Regions from separate parts of the Micromonospora sp. DT46 genome, predicted to be linked through region 1. Evidence: riboswitches for the same ligand, from Rfam matches in the RefSeq annotation. Region 1 holds a riboswitch; each other region holds the start of a gene.
The links. Region 1 has a riboswitch for cyclic di-AMP ahead of ACLQ20_RS18925 (NlpC/P60 family protein). Riboswitches for the same ligand answer to the same signal wherever they lie in the genome.
Positions count from the first base shown of each region.

Region 2: linked by a shared signal. The riboswitch ahead of ACLQ20_RS16585 (coiled-coil domain-containing protein) and the one ahead of ACLQ20_RS18925 (NlpC/P60 family protein) in region 1 are both predicted to bind cyclic di-AMP.
Region 3: linked by a shared signal. The riboswitch ahead of ACLQ20_RS23875 (C39 family peptidase) and the one ahead of ACLQ20_RS18925 (NlpC/P60 family protein) in region 1 are both predicted to bind cyclic di-AMP.
Region 4: linked by a shared signal. The riboswitch ahead of ACLQ20_RS03525 (coiled-coil domain-containing protein) and the one ahead of ACLQ20_RS18925 (NlpC/P60 family protein) in region 1 are both predicted to bind cyclic di-AMP.

Region 1 covers NZ_JBNCKW010000006.1:374,889-378,668, forward strand. Annotated here, with positions in the region: gene ACLQ20_RS18915 (pyridoxamine 5'-phosphate oxidase family protein) at 1-455, opposite strand, end outside; gene dcd (dCTP deaminase) at 534-1,112, shown strand; gene ACLQ20_RS18925 (NlpC/P60 family protein) at 1,167-2,207, opposite strand; cyclic di-AMP (ydaO/yuaA leader) riboswitch at 2,220-2,353, opposite strand; gene ACLQ20_RS18930 (peptidoglycan recognition family protein) at 2,592-3,780, shown strand, end outside.
Region 2 covers NZ_JBNCKW010000005.1:497,543-501,322, forward strand. Annotated here, with positions in the region: gene ACLQ20_RS16575 (HelD family protein) at 1-606, shown strand, start outside; gene ACLQ20_RS16580 (cation diffusion facilitator family transporter) at 683-1,600, shown strand; cyclic di-AMP (ydaO/yuaA leader) riboswitch at 1,754-1,885, shown strand; gene ACLQ20_RS16585 (coiled-coil domain-containing protein) at 1,899-2,984, shown strand; gene ACLQ20_RS16590 (SRPBCC family protein) at 3,061-3,528, opposite strand; gene ACLQ20_RS16595 (1-phosphofructokinase family hexose kinase) at 3,707-3,780, shown strand, end outside.
Region 3 covers NZ_JBNCKW010000008.1:364,684-368,463, reverse strand. Annotated here, with positions in the region: gene ACLQ20_RS23880 (acyltransferase) at 168-1,406, shown strand; cyclic di-AMP (ydaO/yuaA leader) riboswitch at 1,725-1,865, shown strand; gene ACLQ20_RS23875 (C39 family peptidase) at 2,094-2,939, shown strand; gene ACLQ20_RS23870 (alpha/beta fold hydrolase) at 3,045-3,780, shown strand, end outside.
Region 4 covers NZ_JBNCKW010000001.1:759,501-763,280, forward strand. Annotated here, with positions in the region: gene ACLQ20_RS03520 (YibE/F family protein) at 17-1,366, shown strand; cyclic di-AMP (ydaO/yuaA leader) riboswitch at 1,533-1,664, shown strand; gene ACLQ20_RS03525 (coiled-coil domain-containing protein) at 1,668-2,684, shown strand; gene ACLQ20_RS03530 (carbonic anhydrase) at 2,812-3,564, opposite strand; gene ACLQ20_RS03535 (helix-turn-helix transcriptional regulator) at 3,775-3,780, shown strand, end outside.

The DNA.
Region 1 (3,780 bases):
ACCTGGACGGCGGGCCGGCCGTGCCACTCGCTGGCGCCGCCCGCGACGCCGGACTCGCGGCGGGCCAGCATCGCCACGTCGACGGTGAACTCGAAGACCCGCCAGTCGACCTGCGGCGCGGCCCGGTGGCTGCGGGCCAGCCGGGCGACCCGCGCCGGGTCGGTCACCGGCCGGGCGTGGCCGGCGACGTAGGCTTCGTCGTCGCTCTCCTCGGGCGGGAACGAATGCAGCGCGTAGCGGCCGTCGCGCTCCAGGTCGCGCCGCTTGGGCGAGTCGACGACGAAGCAGAAGAGCCCCTCGTCGGTGATCACCGGGGACACCGGGTGCACCCGGGGACCGCCGTCGGCGCGGACGGTGGCCAGGTAGCCGAAGCCCGGCCCGTACTGCTGCATGAGGAGGCGGATCCCGTCGGCGAGGCGGGGCTCGTCGGCGGCGAATTCGGACCAGGAAGCCATGCCGGCATTCTATCGAACAATTGTACGAAGATGCACTCCGACACGCAGGTCACGCGTGTCGGTCGCTAAGGTGTGCGGATGCTGCTCTCCGACCGCGACCTGGCCTCCGAGATCGAGGCGGGAACGCTCGCGCTGGAGCCGTTCGAGCCCGCGCTGGTGCAACCGTCCAGCATCGACGTACGCCTGGACAAGCTCTTCCGGGTCTTCAACAACCACCTCTACACCCACATCGACCCCGCGCAGCAGCAGGACGACCTCACGTCGATGGTCGAGGTGCCCGAGGGCGAGCCGTACGTGCTGCATCCGGGCGAGTTCGTGCTCGCCTCGACGCTGGAGGTGATCACGCTCGGCGACCAGCTCGCCGGCCGCCTGGAGGGGAAGAGCTCACTGGGCCGACTGGGCCTGCTCACCCACTCCACGGCGGGCTTCATCGACCCGGGCTTCTCCGGTCACGTGACCCTCGAACTGTCCAACGTCGCGAACCTGCCGATCACCCTCTGGCCGGGCATGAAGATCGGTCAGCTCTGCATCTTCCGGCTCTCGTCGCCGGCGCAGCACCCGTACGGCTCGGCCGTCTACGGCTCGCGCTACCAGGGGCAGCGCGGCCCGACCCCGAGCCGCTCCTGGCAGCACTGGCGCACCTGGCCCACCCGCTGACCCGGCCTGCGAGCGCGCGGAGGGCCCCCGCCGGGCAGGGACCCTCCGCGCGCCTCAGCCGGGTCGGCCGTAGCTGTGGATCGGGCCGTCGTCGACCTTCTTCATCTTGATCGGCACCCCGGCGCGGGAGGCGTGCACCACCCAGCCCCCGCCGACGTACATGCCGACGTGGTGCAGGTCGCTGTAGTAGAAGACGAGGTCGCCGGGGCGCAGCTCGCCCCGGCTGACCGACGCGGTGGCCCGGCGCTGCTGCGCGGCGTTGTGCGGCAGCGACACCCCCGCCTTCGCCCAGGCGGCGAGCATCAGGCCGGAGCAGTCGTACGAGTTCGGCCCCTCGGCGCCCCAGACGTAGGGCTTGCCGATCTGCGCGCAGGCGAACTTCACGGCGGTGCCGGCCGGGCCGCCGGGATAGCCGGCCGGGCAGGGGGCGGGACGCAGCGGCCCGCCGCCGCCGTTGCCGTAGACCCGCAGCCGTAGCTTCTGCAACCGGTCGATCTCGGCGTTGATCTGCTTCTTCTTCGCCGCGAGCTGGGCCTCGGTGCGGCTGAGCTGGACGACCATCTCGTCCAGCGGCGCCTTCTTGGCGGCCAGCCGGTCGCGCAGCTCGGCGACCTGCCGCACGTCCTGCTGCTGGTGCTGGGCGAACTGGTCGAGCAGTTCGAGCTGCCCGATCATCTCGCTCGGCGAGCGGCTGCCCAGCAGGGCGTTGACGACGGAGACGTTCTCGCCCTTGTAGGCGCGGGCTGCCAGCGCGCCGACCTTCTCCATCGCCTGGTCGACCTGCTTCTCCAGCGGCCCGATCTGCGCGGCGAGCGCGTCGGCCTGCTTCCGCCTGGCGGCCAGGTCCTGGCGGGTGGCGTTGTGCCGTTCGATGGTCGGTTCGAGCTTGTTCCAGTCCTCGTCGATCTGCCGCTCGATCTCGGCGACCGTCGGTTCGGCGTGGGCCGCCGTGGCGCCGCCGGTCAGGACGACGGCGAACGCGGCCAGGGCGGCGAGGGCGGTGGTGCAGCGGTACCAGCGTGGGCGCGGCGCAGCCGTCACCGGGTCGGCGAGGGCCGACCGGGCCGACGGTGGCCGCGGGGCATGGTGTGCCACCGGGCTTCGTACTCCTTCTTCCGTACCGCCTACCGGGTTAGCTGACGGGTTCGGGCGGGAAGGGGCGCCCTACCGCAGGACTGCGGATTCACCCCGGGGAACCTGGGTCCCCGGCTCGCTCGGGAGCGACTCGGCGGTGTCGGACCGTCACCGCCCTGGTTGGACGGAATGTCACCGGCCGACGAATGACCAGAGTAGAGACGACCGTTATCGATCCGCAACCCTACGGGCAGTGACACTCCGTACCCACCCGGATCGGGCGGATCCGCAACCCGGGCGACGAAGATTTTCTTCCTTCTGAAGTGTCTGACGGAAAGGTATTGACCAGAGGCGGCGGGCGGGGCGAAGGTGACCCCACCTTTGCCCGTCCGAACTGGGGGTCTGATGCACCTGTCAGCGACATCGAGGAGCAGACGCGTCCTGCTGGCCGCCGCCGTGGCCGCCGCCATGGCGGCGACGCCGCTCACCGCCGCCGGATCCGCCGCCGCGGCAGCGCCGGTGAACGACCGGCAGCAGCAGTACGCCGCCGCGGCCGCCGAGTACGGCGTACCGGAGAGCGTCCTGCTCGGGGTCTCCTACCTGCAGTCCCGCTGGGACACCAACGCCGGCACGCCGAGCACCAGCGGCGGCTACGGACCGATGCACCTCACCGACGCCGAGCACGTCACCGCCCTCGCCGGCGGCACGCACCACGACGAGGGCACCGAGGACCCGCGCGGCGACGACTCCCGCCCGTCCCTGGCCGAGGCGGGCGAGCCGCCGGCCGCCACGCCGCCCGCCGAGGCCGCGCTGCGGACCGTCGACGCCGCCGCCGAGTTGACCGGCGCCAGCGAGGAGTCGCTGCGGACGGACGTCACGGCGAACATCCGGGGCGGCGCGGCGCTGCTGGCCGCGTACCAGAAGGAGATCGGCGCCCCGGTCGGCGCCGGCACCGACCCGGCGGCCTGGTACGGCGCGGTGGCCCGGTACTCCGGCGCGGACAGCGCCGACGCCGCGGCGGCCTTCGCCAACGAGGTGTACGCCACCATCGCCACGGGCGACAGCCGGGTGACCGACGACGGGCAGCGGGTCACGCTGGCCGGCCGGGCGGTCCAGCCGGACCGCTCCTGGCTGGACCGGCTGCGCCTGCGCAAGCTCGCCCGGCCGGACGGGCTGGAGTGCCCGAGCGACATCTCCTGCGAGTGGATCCCGGCGCCGTACGAGAACTACGGCCCCACCCTGGGCGACTACGGCAACCACGACCTGGGCAACCGTCCCACCCAGCAGAAGATCGAGTACATCGTCATCCACGACACCGAGGGCTACTTCGGCCCCAGCGTCAACCTGGTCAAGGACCCGAAGCGGGTGGGTTGGCACTACACCCTGCGCTCGGTGGACGGGCACATCGCCCAGCACATCAAGACCAAGAACGTCGGCTGGCACGCCGGCAACTGGTACGTGAACGCCAAGTCCATCGGCCTCGAACACGAGGGCTTCGCCGGGCACGGCACCTGGTACACCGAGGCGATGTACCGCACCTCCGCCAAGCTGGTCCGACACCTGGCGCGGGCGTACAACATCCCGCTGGACCGCA
Region 2 (3,780 bases), on a different contig from region 1:
TCGCAGGACGTCTCGCCGATGCAGTGGCGCATGATCGGCCGGCGGGGCCGGCTGGCCTCGTGGACGGTGGTGGGCGATCCGGCGCAGACGGCGTGGACGGGGGATCCGGAGGAGCTGAACCGGGCCCGGGACCAGGCGTTGGGCCGGCGCAAGCGGCACCACTTCACCCTCACCACGAACTACCGCAACTCGGCGGAGATCTTCGCGGTGGCGGCGGCCGAGATCCGCCGGCTGCACCCGGACCTGCCGCTGCCCCGGGCGGTGCGCTCCACCGGCGTCGACCCGGTCGCGCTGTCGGTACCGCCGGCGGAGCTGGAGAGCGCCGTCGTGGCGGCGGCCGACGCGCTGCTCGCCGAGGTCGAGGGCACGGTCGGGGTGATCACGCCGGTGCCGCGCCGCGACGAGGTGGCCGGCTGGCTGGGCGGGCTCGGCGCGCCGCGTTTGCAGGTGGTGACCAGCCTGGAGGCCAAGGGCATGGAGTACGACGGGGTCGTCCTCGTCGCTCCGGGCGAGATCCGGGCCGACCCGGGGTCGGGGGTGCGGACGCTCTACGTGGCGCTGTCCCGGGCCACCCAGCGGCTGACCACCGTCGACCCGATCGGCTGAGCCGCCGTTACTTGCATACATAGCGATGTGAGCATAGATTGAACGCGAATCCGGACGCCTGACGGAGGGTGGGCGCGTGGGCGCAGGTCATGACCACCATCACGGGTCGGTGGCGAATGCCGCGCACCGCCACCGGGGCCGGCTCTGGGCGGCGTTCGGGCTGCTCGCCGGCCTCATGGTGGTGGAGGCGGTGGCGGCCTTCCGCACGGGCTCGCTGGCCCTGCTGAGCGATGCCGGGCACATGTTCACCGACGTGCTCGGCATCGGCATGGCGCTCGCGGCGATCGCCGCCACCCGGCGGGCGGGCGCCGACCCGCAACGCACCTTCGGCCTCTACCGGCTGGAGGTGCTGGCCGCACTGGCCAACGCCATGCTGCTCTCCGGCGTCGCGGTCTACGTCGTGATCGAGGCGGTGCGCCGCTTCGGCGACCCGCCGGAGGTGCTGGCCGGCCCGATGCTGGTGGTCGCCGTGCTCGGCCTGCTCGCCAACATCGGCGCCTTCGCGCTGCTGCGCTCCGGGGCGAAGGAGAGCATCAACGTCCACGGCGCGTACCTGGAGGTGCTCGGCGACCTGCTGGGGTCACTCGGCGTGATCGGGGCCGCGCTGCTGATCGCCACCACCGGCTGGTGGTGGGCGGACCCGCTGGTGGCGGTCGCGATCGGGGTGTTCATCCTGCCGCGCACCTGGCGGCTCGGGCGGGCCGCGCTGCGCATCCTGGTGCAGGCCGCGCCGGAGCACCTCCAGGTGACCGCGGTGCACGACCGGCTGGCCGCCGTGCCCGGCGTCGCCGAGGTGCACGACCTGCACGTCTGGACGCTCACCTCCGGCATGGAGGTGGCCTCGGCCCACCTGACCATGGCACCCGGCGCGGAGGTCGGCGCGGTGCTGGGCGCCGCCCGGGCCGCGCTGCACGACGACTTCCACATCGAGCACGCCACGTTGCAGATCGAGCCCGGAGCGTCGCGCGGGGCCTGCGGGTCGGTTGAGTGGTAATGAGGACAACCTTAAATCTGGGAGAGTATTGTGCGCTTATGCCGGATTTGACTGCTAGTGGACGTACACCCTCCGTCACCTGCGCTGCATCAGTCACACCGGCACCGGTAGGCTCGGCTTCGGCCTCCGCCAGGCGGCACCCACCGGTGCCGGCGGTGGCCGCCGCCTAATCGCCCGGCGGGGCGAACCGGGGAACCATGTTCGTGGGGTGCATCCGCGTCAGCGGTAGGGATCTTCCGTCCCGAACCCGTCAGCTAACCCGGTCGGCGGCTGACGGAAGGACACGTGAATGCCAGTGATGGCACCTGTACGACGACGTGCCGCCCGGACGGCGGCCCTGATCGCCACGATGCTCGCCCTCGGCGCCGCGGTGGCCCCGGTCACCGCCGCCCCGGCGGCGGCCGCCACCCGGGCCGGCCTGCTCGCCGCGGCCCCCGGCCAGGACGAGGAGGGCGGCACCCCCGCCCTGCGGGCCCAGTTGGAGGCCGCCAGCAAGGGCTACCTCGACGCCAAGCGCGCCCTCGACACGTCGGCCAAGCGGCAACAGCAGCTCGCCGCGCAGCTCAAGACCACCGAGGTCGAGCTGGCCGCGCACACCGCCAAGGTCGGCGAGATCGCGGGGGCGGCCTACCGCACCGGCCGGCTCAGCGTGGCGTCCGCCCTGCTCAACAGCAGCTCGCCGGACGGCTTCATGGACCGCGCCGCCGCCCTCGACGCGGTGGCCGCCAAGGAGGACCGGGCCCTGCGCGAACTCCAGGAGACCCGGGACCAGGCCACCCGCACCAAGCTCGCCCTGGACGGCGAGATCCGGGAGCAGCGCAAGCAGGTCACCGTGATGGCCAAGCGCAAGGAACAGGCCGAGCGGGCGCTGACGGTCGCCAACCGCGAGCAGCAGCAACAGCGGCAGCAGTCCACGGGGGCGGGCACCTCGCCGGGCGGCACCTCCAGCAAGACGGCGAAGGCGGCCCCGCGCAACTCCGACGGCTCCTGGCCGCGCGAGTCGTGCAGCGTCAACGACCCCACCCCCGCCAACGGCTGCATCACCCCGCGCACCCTGCACGCGCTCAACCAGGCCAAGGCGGCGGGCTTCACCCGCTACGTCTCCTGCTACCGCCCCGGCGGCTCGGGCGAACACCCGAAGGGCCGGGCCTGCGACTTCGCGGCCCAGAAGGGCGGCTTCGGCGGCGACGCCACCGGCGGCGACCGGACGTACGGCAACAACCTGTCGGCGTACTTCGTGCGCAACGCCGACCGGCTCGCCGTGCTCTACGTGATCTGGTACAGGCAGATCTGGCTGCCCAGCAGCGGATGGAAGTCGTACAGCGGGGCCAACGGCGACCCGTCCAGCGACCACACCAACCACGTGCACCTGTCGGTCTACTGACGCCCGCGCCCCGGTGCCCCGCCCGTCGCGGGTCACCGGGGGCGCGACGGCCACCGCGGCCGGGACCGTCCGGCGGTCAGTCGGCCGGCGACCCGGGCGGGCCCGTGTCGAGGGCCGTGGCGAGGCGGGCGGCCAGCCCGAGGTGGGCGGCGCGGGCCTGGCGGAACGCGTAGCCGAAGAGCGGCGCAGGCGCGGCGAGGGTGATCTCGACCTCGATGCGGACCACGCCGTCGGGCTCCGCCCGCAGCCGGGTGTGGTTGCGCACCGTGGTGGCAGGCCACTGCCGGGCCACGGTGACGATCTCGTCGGCATCGTCGACGAGGACGTCGGCCCGGTAGGTGATCGGCAGGCGCACCGGCCCGGCGGCCAGTCGATCGGTGATGTCGTAGCTGGCCCGCGCGCCAGGACGGGGCGGCACCCGGCGGACCCGGACGATCAGCGGGTGCAGGTCCTCCTGCCGGGTGGGGTCGGCGAGCAGCGCCGCGGCGTCCGGGAGGGAGCAGCGCGCCTGGACGGTGTAGCTGAAGGAACTTCGCCTGAGCACGCCGTCTCCCCAGCGTCGGTGGTCGCCCGATCGTCGCGCATGCCGGGCGCCCTGGCAACGCCGCGCCGATCCCGCCCGGAGTCCGGACGCCCGGCCGCCGACCACACTACGGTCAGCTGGTGGATGGTCACGGCACGTGTCGACCGGCGGAGGATGGGCGCATGAACGGGTACGACGGATGAGCGGGCACGTGATGGTCTTCGCGCCCACGCCCCGGCTGACGGTGACCGTCGACCAGCCCAGCGAGGCGCC
Region 3 (3,780 bases), on a different contig from region 1:
CGGGCACTCGCGGACGGGACGGAACAGAGCCTCAGGCCCGGCGGGTAGGGTGCCCGGCGGGGCGGCGCCGACCGGCGGACCGCCACGGGCCCCTCGGGGGCGCCTGAGGACGGGGTCGAGGAGGAGACGTACGTGCTGGTGACCCTGCGGATCGTCGGGATGCCGGCATGAACGACGCCGCGACCGTCGCGCCCGCCGCCCGGCCCGCGTCCCCGGCCAGCCGCCTGCCGTCGCTGACCGGGCTGCGCTGGGTCGCCGCCCTGCTCGTCTTCGGGTTCCACGTCGCGACGATGGGCATCATCGCCGAGCCCGGCCAGAAGGCCGTCGTGGACTGGGCCTTCGCACTCGGGCTGTCGGGCGTGCAGTTCTTCTTCATCCTCAGCGGCTTCGTGCTGGTCTGGTCGGCCCGACCCACCGACACCCGTCGGGCGTTCTGGCGGCGCCGGGTGGCCAAGATCTGGCCGAGCCACGTGGTGCTGTGGGTGGCGGCCCTGGCGGTCGCGGCCTGGTTCGCCGACCCCGTGGACCGGTTCGTCGCGGTGGAGAACCTGTTCCTCCTCCAGGCGTGGGACCCGCGGCCGGGCCACTTCTACAGCATCAACACGGTCAGCTGGTCGCTGTCCTGCGAGTTCTTCTTCTACCTCTGCCTGCCGTTGGCGCTGCCGCTGATCCGCCGGGCCCGACCGTGGGCCCTGTGGGCCGTCGTGGTCGCGGTGCCGCTGCTCATCCTGGCGCTCTGGCCGGCCCAGGCGCTGGTGCCCGAGGAGAGCCGCTGGTGGTTCACCCAGATCTTCCCGCCGGTGCGGTCGCTGGAGTTCTGGATGGGCGTCGCCGCCGCCGAGCTGATGCGGCGTGGCCGGTGGCGCGGGCCGGGCCTGCCGCTGGCCAGCCTGCTCTTCGTGGCGACCTGGGTGGTCGCCGCGCAGTGGGTCCGCGCCGAACTGTGGGCGGCGCTGCTCTCGGTCGCGTACATCCTGGTCATCGCCGCGGCGGCGGACGCGGACGTGCGCGGGCGGCGCTCGCCGTGGCGGTCCCGGCCGATGATCTGGCTGGGCGAGGTCTCCTTCGCCTTCTATCTGGTGCACGTCCTCGTGATGATCACCGTCCTGCGGCTCACCGGCGACTGGGGCGTCGGCTTCACCGGCTGGTCGGGGCTGGCGGTGGTGCTCGGCTTCCTGCTGGTCAACCTGGCCCTGGCCGGCCTGTTGCACCGTCTCGTCGAGACGCCGATGATGCGGCTGCTCACCCCGCGCAGGCCGGTCCGGACGCCGCGGGACGGGGACGGCGCCGGGCAGGACCCCGGCGGCCCCGGGGCGACGCCGGGGGATCGGGGCAGCGCCGTGCCGCGCCCCCGGGCCGCCGGCCCGCAGGACGACCACCGACCGACGTACGCCGACTCGCGCTGAGCGCCCCGGCGACCGGAGTGTCCGCCGACGAAATCCCGGCCGTTTCGGTGACGCCGGTCACCACGTCGGCGAACCGGTCATCGGGCGCGGCCCGGTCGATTCCTGCCGGGGTTTCGGCGCCGATGTCCGCCACTTGTCCCGTTGTCGCCCGGAGGTGCGCGCAGAAACGGTCGTCCCATTGAGTCGCGTCAGTGGCGAAGTGCCCGCAAAAATTGTCTGCCGATCAAGGTTTAGGCAGGTGGGACGGGGTTGGCAGGGCGCGGACCGGCCAGTAATGTCGGCGCGTCCGGTGCGGTACCCGATCGCCAGAGGCGACGCCGCGCCGACCCGCCTAATCGTGAACGACGAACCGGGGACCCAGTGCTCGTTGGGGTGAATCCGTGGGCCGTGGGCCCGTGGTAGGGCGTTCTTCCCGCCCGAATCCGTCAGCTAACCCGGTCGGCGGTGTCGGAAGGAGTTCCATCGTCATGCCACACCCGTACACCCCTCGGTTGTGCCGCCGTCTCCACGGCGCCGCGGTGACCGCGCTCGTCCGCCCGCAGGTCATGAGCTGACCCACCGGTCACCGTCCGTCGCCCGGCGTCCCGGGCGCATCCCCTGAGTGGCCCACCACCCGCCCGGACGCCCGTCCGCGCGGTCGGTCCGCCCTGCCCTCGGCGCGGACCGACGGCCGCTCACCCCGAGCCCGTGGAGGAAACCGTGAAGCACCACCTCAAGCGACAGCTGCGTCGCCTCACGTCCGAGCGTCCGTACCAACTGGCCGCCGCGTCCGCCGCGGCGCTCGTGCTGGCGTCGGGCACGGGCGCGCTGCTGGCCGGAACCGACGAGGCCCCCGCCGCCGCGCAGGCCCCGGTGGCCGCGACCGAACTGCGGGACGACGCGTCGGCCTCGCGCAGCCAGGCCCGGGTCGCGCCCGCCCCGTCCAGCGCCGCCCCGGCCGCGTCCAGCGCCGCCCCGTCGGCCAGCGCGTCCAGCGCCGCCCCGGACCCGGACCTGACCCGCAAGCCGGAGCCGCCGAAGCCTCCGGCCGCCAAGAGCCTGGACTACGACTACCAGGCCCAGACCACCTTCTACAACTGTGGTCCGGCGGCCGTCCGGCACGCCCTCAGCGCCGCCGGCATCGCGCGCAGCCAGGACGCCCTCGGTGCCCAGCTGGGCACCGACCAGATGGGCACCGACTCGGCCCAGGACACCACCCGCGTGCTGAACGCGGTGGTGAAGGGCGACCCGTACCGGACCCGGATGATCCCCGGTGGCGCCGCCACCCCGGCCCAGATGGACCGGCTCCAGGCCGACGTCGTCGCGGCCATCACCGACGGGCGGGGCGTCGTGGTCAACGTCGCCGGCAGCGCCACGGACACCGACGGCGGCTGGCACTCCTTCCCCGGCGGCCACTACATCGCGGTGGTCGGCTACCAGGACGAGGGGCGGCTGGTGAAGATCGCCGACTCGGCGAACCCGGCGACCGCGTCGTACTGGATCAGCACCATCGCCCTGGCGAACTGGGCCGCCACCCGCGGCTACTCCGCCTGAGCGACGCCGTCGGGCGTCGGCTCCCCACCCGGGGGGTCGGCGCCCGATGTCGTGTCCGGGTCACGGCCCTCGCCCGCGGCGTCCGACGGGTGGCACACTGCGCCCATGGTCGATGAGTCGGGTGAGCGGGACGGCCGGCGGGTGCTCCTGCTGCTGCACGGCATGGGCGCGACAGGCGACGTGTGGCTGCCCTGGGCGCCGCTGCTGGAGCGTCGGTGGGCGGGGCGGTGGCTGGCGCCCGACCTCGCCGGCCACGGCTGGTCGCCGCCGCTGCCGGAGTACTCCTTCCCGGGGCTGGCCGCGCGGATCGGCGCGGGGCTCGCGGCGGGGGACCGGCTCGTCGTGCTGGGGCACTCCCTCGGCGGGGTGGTCGGGCTGGCGCTGGCCGCCCGGGGCGCCGGGCTGCCCGTCGACGCCGTCGTCGGGCTCGGCATCAAGGCCGTCTGGTCGCCGGCGGAGCTGGCCAAGGCGGGTGAGCTGGCGGCCCGGCCGGTGACCTGGTTCGCCAGCCGGGACGAGGCGGCCCGCCGCTACCTGCGGGTGGCCGGCCTGACCGGGCTCTTCGCCCCGGAGCACCCCGTCGTGGAGGCGGGGCTGCGGCAGGTCGACGGCCGCTGGCGGCTGGCGATGGACCCGGCCGCGTTCGGCGTGGGCGCGCCGGAGCTGCCCGCCCTGCTGGCGGCGACCGACGTGCCCGTGCTGCTGGCCCGCGGCGAGCACGACCCCATGGTCACCGACGCCCAGCTCACGGAGCTGGGGGTGCCGGTCGCCACCCTGCCCGGCCTCGGGCACAACGCCCACGTCGAGGCCCCCGAAGCGGTCCTGGACCTCGTCGAGCCGT
Region 4 (3,780 bases), on a different contig from region 1:
CGTAGGGAGACACTCGATGGGCGCCGACCACACCCGTCCCGCTCCGTCCGCCCCGCCGAGGGTGCGGCGGATCCTCGTCGCGACGGTGGTGCCCCTCTTCGTCGCCACGCTGATCGCCGCCCTGGTGCTGTGGCCGTGGAACGCGCCCGACCCGGCGACCGGCACCGACGCGCCCCGCTACCACGGCACGGTGACCCGGGTGGTGACGGAGCCGTGCCCGCCCGCCCCGGAGACCCCGGAGGGGAGCCCCGACGCGCCACAGGGCCCCTGCGGCACGGTCACCGTACGGGTGCAGGACGGCCCCGACGCCGGCCAGCAGGTGGAGACGCCGGTGCCCGTGGGCCCCGGCGCGCCGACCGTCGCCGTGGACGACGAGATCATCCTGGTCGAGCTCACCGACCCCGCCGACCCCACGGCCAGCACCTACAACATCGCCGAGCACCAGCGCGGCAAGCCGCTGGTCTGGCTGGTGGCGCTCTTCGCGGCCGCCATCGTCGCCTTCGGGCGGTGGCGTGGGCTGGCCGCGCTGGGCGGCCTGGCGGCGAGCTTCGCCATCCTGCTGACCTTCGTGCTGCCGGGCATCAGCGCCGGGAACCCGCCCCTGCTGGTCGCGGTCGTCGGCGCCGCTCTGATCATGTTCGTGGTGCTCTACCTGACCCACGGCGTGACGGCGCAGACCTCGGTCGCCGTGCTCGGCACGCTGGGCAGCCTGGTGCTGACCGGTGTCCTCGGCACGATCGCCACCGCCGCGACCCACCTGACCGGGTTCGGCTCCGAGGACGCCACCACGCTGTCGATGTACCAGGCCGACGTCGACCTGCACGGGCTGCTGCTGGCCGGGATCATCATCGGCTCCCTCGGCGTGCTGGACGACGTCACGGTGACCCAGGCCGCCACGGTCACCGAGCTGGCGCACGCCAACCCCGGGCTGTCCCGGACGCAGCTCTACCGGGCGGCGACCCGGGTCGGCCGGGCGCACATCGCCTCGACGGTGAACACCATCGTGCTGGCGTACGCCGGCGCCTCCCTGCCGGTGCTGCTCCTGCTGACCGCCGACTCGCGGGCGGTGACCCAACTTCTCACCAGCGAGTTCCTCGCCCAGGAGATCGTCCGCAGCGCGGTCGCCACCCTGGGTCTGATCGCCGCCGTGCCGCTGACCACCGCGCTGGCGGCCCTGGTGACCACGGCCGGCCGACGCGGCGGGGACGCGACCGACCGCGCCGCCACCGCGCCCGCGCCGACGCCCCGGCCGGCCACCGAACGGTCCGAGGCGCTGGAGGCCCTCAGCGGGCCGCGCGGGGACACGCCGTCCGCCGCTCCCGCCGGATGGCCCGATGGGCACAGAAGTACGGACACCGCATGGTGACGCTCCTCAGCGTGACCGAACAGGACGTTCGTCCTGATAAATGCGTCACTGGTCACCGTCCGCCATTACGAAATAACGCATTTAGTCGGCTTAGGGACGTAGATCCCCGGGAGCGTTCTCGGGTAACCTCGCTGCCGGTCACCGCCGAAGGCGCGCAGCGGCGCCTGCGGTGCCGCCGCCCAATCGCCGCGAGGCGAACCGGGGACCCAGGTACGTGGGGTGAATCCGCGACAGCGGTAGGGGCCACTTCCGCCCCGAACCCGTCAGCTAACCCGGTCGGCGGTCGACGGAAGGGAAAACTGTGACGGCACCCCTACGCCGCTGGCTGACGCCCGTGGTGGCCGTACTCGCCGCTCTGGCGGTCTTCGCCGGGCCTCTCCCGGCGGCGGCCGCGCCCACCCCGCCCAAGCCCTCCGGGCACGGGGACGACGAGCCCAAGCTGCTCGACGACCTCATCGAGGCCCGGAACCGGTCCTACGTGCAGGCCAAGGCGAAGCTGGCGAAGTCGAAGAAGCGCCAGCTCGAACTGGCCCTGGAGGTCTCCCGGGCGCAGGCCGAACTGAACGCGCTGGCTCCCCAGGTCAGCCAGATCGCCGCCCAGTCCTACCGCACCGGGCGGATCGGCGCGGTGTCCATGCTGCTGGACACCGCCAGCCCCGACTCGTTCGTCAAGCGCGCCGCCGCCCTCGACGAGCTCAACCTGGTCAACTCCAAGAAGCTCGCCGAGGTGAACGCGGTCAAGGACCGCGCCGAGCAGGCCAAGCTGGCGCTCGACACCGAGGTCCGCGAACAGCAGAAGCTGACGAACGAGATGGCGCGCGGCAAGCGGGAGGCGGAGAAGGCGCTCGCGCTGGTCGGCGGCAGAGGGCTGACCAGCGGCAAGGTGGTCGCCACCTCGCCGGTGGCGAAGATCGCGCCGGGGCGGGCGGCCGACGGCGACTGGACGCCGCTGTCACCCACCGAGGCCGACCCCACCACCTCCGGCCGCATCACCGCGCGCACCCTGCACATGTACAAGGAGGTCAAGCGGGCCGGCTTCAACCGGTTCGTCGGCTGTTACCGCCCCGGCGGGCCCTACGAGCACCCGAAGGGCCGGGCCTGCGACTGGTCGCTGCAGAAGAGCGGCTTCTCCCCCTGGCACAACGACGACACCTACATGTACGGCAACAACCTGACCGCGTTCCTGGTCCGCAACGCCGACCGGCTCGGCGTCTACTACGTGATCTGGAACAGACAGATCTGGTTCCCGGCGACGGGCTGGAGCTCCTACAGCGGTCCGTCGAACCACACCGACCACGTCCACGTGTCCCTCTGGTAGACACGCACGCGCGCGGCACAGCCGAGAGCGCGGACAGGGCCGCCCCGCCGAACGCGGGGCGGCCCTGTTTCGTCGTACGGACCCGCCCGCCAGGGCGGTGACAGGCGGGCGGTGGGTGGGTGGTTGTTCAGGCGAGCGCGGCGCTGGCCGCCGCCTCCGGCGCGTCGGCCGCAGCGGCGGGCACCTCGGCCACCGTCCGCACCTCGCCGGCGGTCAGCCGGTACGACATGCCGACCACCCCGCAACGGCCGGCGGCCACCTCCGCGGCGAGGACGGCGGAGCGGCCCAGCATCGCCTCGACGGTGTGCGCGATGTGGATGTCGACGATCCCGTCGATGTCGTCCACGCCCTCGGCGGCGGCCCGGCGCAGGCTGGGCACCACGGCGTCCACCACGGCGCACAGGTGCCCGACCGGCGGGGTGCCGGTGGCGGCCGCCGTACGCGCCGCCTGGACGGCCCCGCAGGAGTCGTGCCCGAGCACCACCACCAGCGGCGTGCCCAGGACCGTGACGGCGTACTCCACGCTGCCCAGCACCTCGGGACCGATGGTGTGCCCGGCGGTGCGGACCACGAAGAGGTCACCGAGGCCGCGGTCGAAGATGATCTCGGCGGCGAGCCGGGAGTCGGAGCAACCGACGATCACCGCGAAGGGGTGCTGCCCGTCGGCGACCGCGGCGCGGTGCCCGGCGTCCTGGTTGGGGTGGCGCGGGGCGCCGGTCACGAACCGCCGGTTACCGGCGTGCAGCTCGGCGAGCGCCTGCTCGGGACTCGCGGGGACGGCGAACGCGGTGCCGACGTCGGCCGGGGTCCCGCCCGTGGCCGGCGCCGGGAGCGTCCGCTCCGGGCCCGGTTGGGTTCCTGGCGATCCGGGACGACTCATCCCACACCTCGCTACCTCACGTGAACGGCCTGGTCACCCGGGCCGACGCTGGACGCGGGCTGCCACCACCGTCACACGCACTGCAAGATACGTCAAGGGATGCGTGATATGCATTTCATATGTCCGGCGGCCCGGTGCGACGGCGGCCGGGCCTCCGCGCGTCCCTCGGCCGCGAGGGCGCGCAGGAAAACACGAAGCAGGGGCCATACGATGGCG